2 regions of the Oceanibaculum nanhaiense genome follow, and region 2 is predicted to be linked to the other one. Evidence: riboswitches for the same ligand, from Rfam matches in the RefSeq annotation. Region 2 holds a riboswitch; the other holds the start of a gene.
The links. A riboswitch is a leader RNA that binds a small molecule or an ion and turns the genes downstream of it on or off. The one in region 2 is predicted to bind S-adenosylmethionine.
Positions count from the first base shown of each region.

Region 1: it holds a riboswitch for S-adenosylmethionine, as region 2 does, so the genes downstream of both, BKM74_RS08920 (aliphatic sulfonate ABC transporter substrate-binding protein) here and BKM74_RS07135 (methionine ABC transporter ATP-binding protein) in region 2, are expected to answer to the same signal.

Region 1 is NZ_MPOB01000004.1:295,527-299,734, reverse strand. Features, by position in the region: gene queF (preQ(1) synthase) at 1-29, shown strand, start outside; gene queG (tRNA epoxyqueuosine(34) reductase QueG) at 26-1,141, shown strand; gene BKM74_RS08925 (OsmC family protein) at 1,484-2,011, shown strand; SAM riboswitch at 2,070-2,148, shown strand; gene BKM74_RS08920 (aliphatic sulfonate ABC transporter substrate-binding protein) at 2,265-3,272, shown strand; gene BKM74_RS08915 (ABC transporter permease) at 3,269-4,159, shown strand; gene BKM74_RS08910 (ABC transporter ATP-binding protein) at 4,143-4,208, shown strand, end outside.
Region 2 is NZ_MPOB01000003.1:384,243-388,450, reverse strand. Features, by position in the region: gene BKM74_RS07140 (methionine ABC transporter permease) at 1-646, opposite strand, end outside; gene BKM74_RS07135 (methionine ABC transporter ATP-binding protein) at 615-1,676, opposite strand; SAM riboswitch at 1,910-1,984, opposite strand; gene BKM74_RS07130 (SDR family oxidoreductase) at 2,126-2,848, opposite strand; gene BKM74_RS07125 (M81 family metallopeptidase) at 3,004-4,208, shown strand, end outside.

The DNA of each region.
Region 1 (4,208 bases), on a different contig from region 2:
GCGTGCCCTCCTATCGCGGCCGGGGATGACGGAAGACATCAAATCCCGCATCCGGGAGCAGGCGCTGGCGCTGGGCTTCGACGCCGTCGGCTTCGCGCCGGCGCAATTGAGCGATCAGGTGCGGCAATGGCTGGCCGAGTATCTGGCCGAGGGCCGGCACGGCGATATGGGCTGGATGGTCGATAAGGCCGATCGGCGCGGCGACCCGCAGGTGCTGTGGCCCGACGCGCGCAGCATCGTCGTGCTGGGCATGAATTACGGGCCGGGCCGCGATCCGCTGGCGATCCTCGACCACCCGGAGCGCGCCGGCATCTCGGTCTATGCCCAGGGGCGCGACTACCACGATCATGTGAAGAACCGGCTGAAGGCGCTGGCGCGCTGGATGGCCGACGAAATCGACAGCGGCGTGAAGGTGTTCGTCGATACCGCCCCTGTGATGGAAAAGCCGCTGGGCCAGCAGGCCGGCCTCGGCTGGCAGGGCAAGCACACCAACCTGGTCTCGCGCGGCTATGGCTCCTGGCTGTTCCTGGGCGAGGTCTATTCGACGCTGGACCTCGCCCCCGACGCGACGGAGATCGACCATTGCGGCAGCTGCACGCGCTGCCTGACCGTCTGCCCGACCGACGCCTTCCCCGCGCCTTACCAGCTCGATGCCCGGCGCTGCATCTCCTACCTGACCATCGAGCATAAGGGCGTCATCGCGCGCGAGTTCCGCGTGCCCATGGGCAACCGCATCTATGGCTGCGACGACTGCCTCGCCGTCTGCCCCTGGAACAAGTACGCGACCCCCACCGGCCACGAGGCCTTCCTGCCGCGCGCCGAGCTGATGGCCCCGCGCCTGGCCGACCTGGCGCAGCTCGACGATGCCGGGTTCCGGCAGCTCTTCTCCGGCTCCCCCATCAAGCGCATCGGCCGCGACCGTTTCGTGCGCAACGTGCTGATCGCGATTGGCAACAGCGAATCGCAAACGCTTGTTCCAATTACGGAAACCCTTCTAACTGACGAGTCTTCCCTGGTGCGCGGCATGGCGGTCTGGGCGCTGTCGCGGCTGCTCGATGCCGGCCTGTTCGCGGCGTTGCGTGAAACGCATCTGCCGACCGAGACGGATGAAGACGTTAGGGCGGAGTGGGAAGCGCCCTAACGTCCTTCTCCTTCCTCATAAGATCGTCTGCGTTCACCTCAAACCGTCATTCCCGCACTTGTTGCGGGAATCCAGGGTTCAGCCTGCTCGGCAAACATCCAGCAAACGGAAGCCTGGACCCCCGCAACAAGTGCGGGGGTGACGGTCTGAGGAAACTGGGACGAAGAAAGAAACCCATAAGCTCCCCCGTTGACTCCTCCATCCCCCGCCCGTATTTTTCCGCTTAGCGCCGATTTGAGCAGCAGCTTGCGGGCGCTTTACAAATGCAGCTAAAGCGTCGGCCCCATTCCGCCCAGCTTTAGCTGCGGCGGATTTTTTTTGACGAGCATGCGGAGATGGATCATGGACGCGACCACCCTGAAGGCCCTGCAGGCGCCGCTGAAGGCGCAGTACAAGGACCAGCCGGACGCCGCGAAGATCACCCTGAAGGCCGACGGCAAGCTGGGTGAGGAAGCCATCACCTGCTCCGTCGATACCGGGCGGGCGCTGGTCGAGGCCGGCCTGCATCCCGCCACCGGCGGCGACGGGCTGTCCGCCTGTTCCGGCGACATGCTGCTGCAGGCGCTGGTGGCCTGCGCCGGTGTCACGCTGAAGGCGGTCGCCACAGCGCTGGGCATCGAGATCCGCGAAGGCACGGTGAAAGCCGAGGGTGACCTCGACTTCCGCGGCACGCTGGCGGTGGACCGCGACGCCTCGGTCGGGTTCACCGATATCCGCCTCAGCTTCGACATCGACACCGACGCGACCGAGGAGCAGCTGGCCAGCCTGTTCAAGCTGACCGAGCGCTATTGCGTGGTGTTCCAGACGCTGAACACCAAGCCGGTGCTGGCGGTCAGCCACAGGGTCAATGGCAAAGCCAAGGCTGCCTAACAACAAAACTGTACTGTGTAATTTTTTCGATTGACGACACCGAAACTGTAGATTACAAAGACTTCATAGCGCCGATTTGAGGCTCAGCTTGCGGGGCGCTTTATAAATTCTGCTAAAGAGAGCGGGCGAATCCGCCCGGCTCTGGAGCCGAGGCGGATATTTTTTTGCCTTGGCCGAAGACCAGTCGGACACCCCACTCTTCCGAGCCTCCTTACCTGCGACCGGAAAACCGGCGCACACGAAGGAGAGCAAGATGACCATCAAGATCACCCGCCGCACCTTTCAGCTCGGCACGCTTGCCGCCGCCGCAATCGCCCTGACAGTCGGGGCGGGCGCCGCACAGGCCGCTCCCGACCGCATCGGCCTCGACTATGCCTATTACAATCCGGTCAGCCTGCTGCTGAAGGACAAGGGCTGGGTCGAGGAGGAGTTCAAGAAGGACGGCATCGATGTCCGCTGGGTGCTGAGCCTCGGCTCCAACAAGGCGCTGGAATACCTGAATGGCGGCTCCATCCAGTTCGGCTCTACTGCCGGCGGCGCGGCGCTGGTCGGCAAGGCCAACGGCAACCCGATCAAGGCGATCTACATCTATTCTCGCCCGGAATGGACGGCGCTGGTCACCGGCAAGGACAGCGGCATCAAATCCGTCGCCGACCTGAAGGGCAAGCGCGTCGCCGTGACCCGCGGCACCGACCCGCATCTGTTCCTGCTGCAGGCGCTGAACCAGGCCGGCCTGACCGAGAAGGACATCAAGCCGGTGCTGCTGCAGCACCCCGATGGCGGGCGCGCGCTGGTCAGCGGCCAGGTCGATGCCTGGGCCGGCCTCGACCCGCACATGGCCAAGCATGAGCTGCAGGAAGGCGCCCGGCTGTTCCACCGCGACCCGGCGCTGAACACCTATGGCGTGCTGAATGTCCGCGAGGATTTCGCGACGGAGAACCCGGAGATCGTCGAGCGGCTGCTGAAAGTCTATGAGCGCGCCCGCAAATATTCCCTGGAGAACCCGGACGAGCTGCGCTCCTACCTGGTGAAGGCCGCGAAGGTCGAGGACGAGATCGCCCGGAAGCAGCTGGGCGAGCGCACCGACCTCACCAACCCGGTGATTGGCGAGGAGCACCGCAAGGCACTGACCGCCGCCGGCACCGTGCTGAAGGAGATCGGCGTGCTGAAACCCGATACCGACGTGCCGGCGCTGGTCGCCGACCTGATCGACGACCAGTACATCCAGCGCGTCAACCGGCAGCAGGCGGCGCAGCGATGACCGCCGAGGTCTATGACCGCGACACGGCGAATACGGCGGCAGTCCCCTCGGGGGCTGCCGCTGGAGCCGTCGTTGGGGCGCGCCGGCGGCATCCGCTGGCGGCACTTGCCGGCACCAAGGGGCTGATCGTCCCGGCCCTGCTGCTGGCGGGCTGGGCGGCGCTGTCCTGGACCGGCGTGTTCGCGCCCAATCTGGTGCCCAGCCCGGAAGCGGTGCTGGCGGAAATCTCCGCCCTGTGGGCCAGCGGCGAGCTGACCAGCCATATCGGCGTCACGCTGACCCGGGTGTTCTTCGGCTTCCTCGCCGGCACCGCGGCGGCGACGCTGCTGGGCGCGCTGACCGGCTATTCCCGCACCACGCGGGAGCTGCTCGATCCCACGCTGCAGGCGCTGAAGGCGGTGCCCTCGCTGGCCTGGGTGCCGCTGTTCATCCTGTGGTTCGGCATTTTCGAGGCCTCCAAGGTAACGCTGATCGCGGTCGGCGTTTTCTTCCCGATCTATCTGAATCTGGTCGAGGGCATTCAGGGCGTTGACCGCAAGCTGGTGGAAGTGGCGAAGCTGAACCGCTTCAGCCGGCTGGATCTGGTCCGCCGGGTGCTGCTGCCGGCCACCCTGCCCTCCTATGTGGTGGGCCTGCGCGCCGGTCTGGCGCTGGGCTGGATGTTCGTCATCGCCGCTGAGCTGATGGGGGCGAGCGAGGGCCTCGGCTATCTGATGGTCGATGGCCAGATGACCGGCCGCCCGGCGGTGATCGTCGCCAGCCTCATCCTGTTCGCCATCGCCGGCAAGCTGACCGATGCCATTCTGGCCGCCTCGGCGCGCCCGTTCCTCGCCTGGCAGGACGGTTTCGGCGATATGAAGGGAGCCTCCCATGCTCGCAATCGATAGTCTCGCCAAGCACTTCCCGAATGGCGTGATCGCGCTGAACGATGTCGAT
Region 2 (4,208 bases):
TATTCACCCGCCGGGCGAGGCGTTCGCCGAGCGACTGGATGCCTTGCACCAGAACGATGAGAAGCAGGACGACGATGGCCATCACCTCCGGCATGAAGCGCTGGTAGCCGTAGCGGATACCGAGATCGCCCAGCCCGCCGCCGCCGACCGCGCCGACCATGGCCGAGTAGCCGATCAGGCTGACGATGGCCAAAGTCAGGCCCAGCAGGATGCCGGGCAGGGCTTCGGGCACCAGCACCTTGGCGATGACCTGGTAGGGCGTGGCGCCCATCGCCTCCGCCGCCTCGACCAACCCGCGATCGACCTCGCGGATCGCCGTCTCGACGATGCGCGCGATAAAAGGCACGGCGGCCACGGTCAGCGGCACGATGGCGGCGCTGGTGCCGATGGAGGTGCCGGCCACCAGCCGCGTGAACGGGATGATCGCCACCACCAGGATGATGAAGGGCGTCGAGCGGGTGGCGTTCACCAGCACCCCGCCGATGCGGTTGAACAGCGGGGCGGCCAGCATCTCGCCCCGGCCGGAGGTCGCCAGCCAGACGCCGAGCGGCAGGCCTAGCGCGGTGCCGATGGCGCCGGACAGGGCGACCATGTAGAGCGTGTCGAGCGTGGCTTCAGCCAGCAGCACGAAGAGCTGGTGCGACATGGCCCAGGACCTCCACGGAAAGTTGATGGGATTGGAAGAAGGCGAGCGCGGTGCCGAGCGTCTCGCCGCCGGGCAGGGCGACCACCAGCGTGCCGAAGGGCCGGCCCTGGATATGGTCGATGCGCCCCGACAGGATGTTGGCGTCGATGCCGTGATGCCGGGCAAGCCGGCTGAGGATCGGCTGGTCGGCGCTGTCCCCGATGAAGCGGACCAGCAGGATCGCCTCGCCGCCGGGCTGCGGCTCTGCCTGCAGCTGGTTGGCGAGAACCGGCGGCAGGTCGATGCCGGTCACCATGCCGATGAAGGACCGCGTGGTCGGGTGCTGCGGCCGGGTGAACACCTCGAACACGCTGCCCTGTTCGATTACCTTGCCGGCCTCCAGCACCGCCACCTTGTGGCAGATCTCCTTGATGACATGCATCTCGTGGGTGATCAGCACCACGGTCAGCCCCAGCTTGCGGTTGATCTCGGCGATCAGCCGCAGCACGTCGCGCGTGGTTTCCGGGTCCAGCGCGCTGGTCGCCTCGTCGCATAGCAGCACCTTCGGCTCGGTCGCCAGCGCACGGGCGATGCCGACGCGCTGCTTTTGCCCGCCGGAGAGTTCGGCGGGGTAGCGGTCGCGCTTGTCGGACAGGCCGACCAGCTCCAGCAGCGGCTCGACCTTGGCCTTGATCCCGTCCTTCGACACGCCGGCCAGTTCCAGCGGCAGCGCCACATTGTCGAACACGCTGCGCGAGGACAGCAGGTTGAAATGCTGGAAGATCATGCCGATGCCCCGGCGCTCGCGGCGCAAGGCGGCACCGGACAGGGAGGATATCTCCACGCCATCGACCAGCACCCGGCCGGCGGTGGGTTTTTCGAGCTGGTTGATGACGCGGATCAGCGTCGATTTGCCGGCACCGGACCGGCCGATGATGCCGTAGATCTCGCCGGCCCCGATGGTGAGGCTGACATCGTCCAGTGCCGTGACTGCGGGGCCACCCTGCTTGGGCGGCGGGTAATGCTTGGAGACCTGATCGAGCTGGATCATGTCTGGGACTCCTGACTTAGAGAGCACGAACGGTCCCCGCCTGCGGGCGGGTTCGGTCGCTATGGGAAAAGGAGAAAAGGGCCGGGCGCTCTAGGGCGAGGGCCAGGCCAGGCCGGCTGTCAGGTGCGACAGCGGCAGCGGCGCATTCGGCGGGTTGCGCCGGGCAGCGACGGGAAATCAGGCAATAAAAAAAGCGCACGCATGGCTCACTCCATCAACAGACGGGGAAACCACGAATACGCTCCGTGGCGCTTTAGCGTTTGTTGACGCGGCGCAAGCTGCTCCCTCAAATCACCGCGAGACAGGTTGCCCTGTCTGTCCCTGAAAATAGGGACGGCTGTTTTTCCGTCAAGCGGAAATGCACGCAGGAGGGGGCTGAATTTTTTGCAACGCACAATGGGGCTGATATCCCTCGCCCCCTTCCGGGGCGAGGGGAGAGGGAAGTGCCCCTACATCACCGCCTGGCCGACGGTGAGGCCGCCGCAGACATTCAGCACCTGGCCGGTGACGAAGCCGGCCTCATCGGACATGAAATAAGCGCAGGCCGCCGCCACTTCCGACGGCTGGCCGATGCGGCCGACCGGCACGGTGGCGATCAGCGCCTCGGCCTGCGGGCTGCCGGGTGGGTTGGCGTCGCGGAACAACTCGGTCTCGATCGGGCCGGGGGCGACACAGTTCACGGTGATGCCGTCGCGCGCCAGTTCCAGCGCCCAGCTGCGGGTGAAGCCGACCACGGCGGCCTTGGTGGCGCCATAGGTGCCGCGCCCGTCCTTGCCCAGCGCCGCGCGGCTGCCGATATTCACGATCCGGCCATGCCGCTTCGCCTTCATCGCCGGCAGCACGGCCTGGCTGCATTGCATCAGCGCGCGCATGTTCACCGCGATCATCTGCTCGAAGGCGGGCAGGGTGGCCTGCTCCAGCCGTTCCACGGTGATGAGGCCGGCATTGTTCACCAGATTATCGACCTGATAGCTTTTCGCTATCTCGGCCAGCGCGCGGGCGGTGTCGGCTGCGTCCGACAGATCGCCGGTCACATAGTCGCCGGGAAAACCGTCCTTCGGCGCGCTGCGTGACAGACCGATCACATGATGGCCGCGCGCCGCCATGTCTTTCGCCAGCGCCAGGCCAATGCCCCGGCTGGCCCCGGTGATGAGGGTGATGGGTTTCGGCAAATCTTCCTCCCTGACGACTTTTGTCGCAAATTGTGCTGTCGCAAACTTGTAAAGTTTGCTGACGACTTTGTTTTCTGTGCGTAGCATGATGCCGATAAGCGCCCGGACCAATCAAGGCGTGAGATCGAACACAATTTTTCGCATCGGGAATCACCATGTCCAAGCGTGTGCTCATCGCCCAGATCATGCACGAAACCAATACGTTCAGCCTGCTGCCGACGGATGAGGACTCCTATCGCCGCCGCTATCTCGGCATCGGCGACGAGATCGTCGGTCAGTTTCGCGGCACCCGCACAGAACTGGGCGGCTTCATCGACGCCGCCGAGCGCTTCGGCTGGACCACGGTGAACGCCGTCGCCGCCAATGCGACGCCATCCGGCAAGGTGACGGCGGCGTGCTGGACCCTGCTGAAGGGCGCCGTGCTGGACGCGCTGGACAAGCAGGGGCCGGTCGATGGCATCTGCCTTGCCCTGCATGGCGCCATGGTGACGGAAACCGAGGACGATGCAGAGGGCGCGCTGCTGGAAGCGCTGCGCCGCCGCCTCGGCCCACGCGTGCCGATTGCCGTCACGCTGGATCTGCACGCCAATGTCAGCGATGCGATGGCGGAAAATGCCAATGCCATCATCGCCTACCGCACCTATCCGCATATCGACCAGTTCGAGCGCGCGGTCCAGGCCGCCGATCTGGTGAATGAGATGATGGAGGGCCGGCTGGAACTGTCCTGCATCGTCGCCCGCCCGCCCTCGCTGGATGGCTGTGATCATGGCCGCACCAGCGCCGGTGTCGGCCCGATGGTCGACCTGCTGGCCCGGGCAGCGGAATATGAGAAGGAGACCGGGATCCATGCGATCTCCATCCATGCCGGGTTCCAGTGGTCGGACATCCATATGGCCGGCCCGTCCGTCTCGATCAGCCACAATCCGGCAGTGACGCGGCGCGCGAAGGATATTCTGGACATGCTGGTGCGCGAGATCTGGGACACCCGCGACAAGCAGACTGTGCATTACCAGACGCTGGGGGTCGCGGTGGCCGAGGCGCTGAAGGGCGAGGACGGCACTGGCAAGCCGCTGGTCATCGCCGACCCGACGGACAATCCGGGCGGTGGCGGCTATGGCGACACGACGAACCTTTTGCGTGCGCTGCTGGAGGCCGGGGTGAAGAATGCCTGCTTCTGCCCGATTACCGATCCGGCGGCGGTGCAGGCCGGCCAGAAGGCCGGTGTGGGCGCCACCATCAGCGTCGATCTGGGCGGCCATACCGACCCTGCCTTCGGCGCACCGATCAAGTGCACCGGCGTGGTGAAGCATCTGGGCGACGGCCGCTTCGTGCATGACGGGCCGATGTGGAAGGGCGTGGT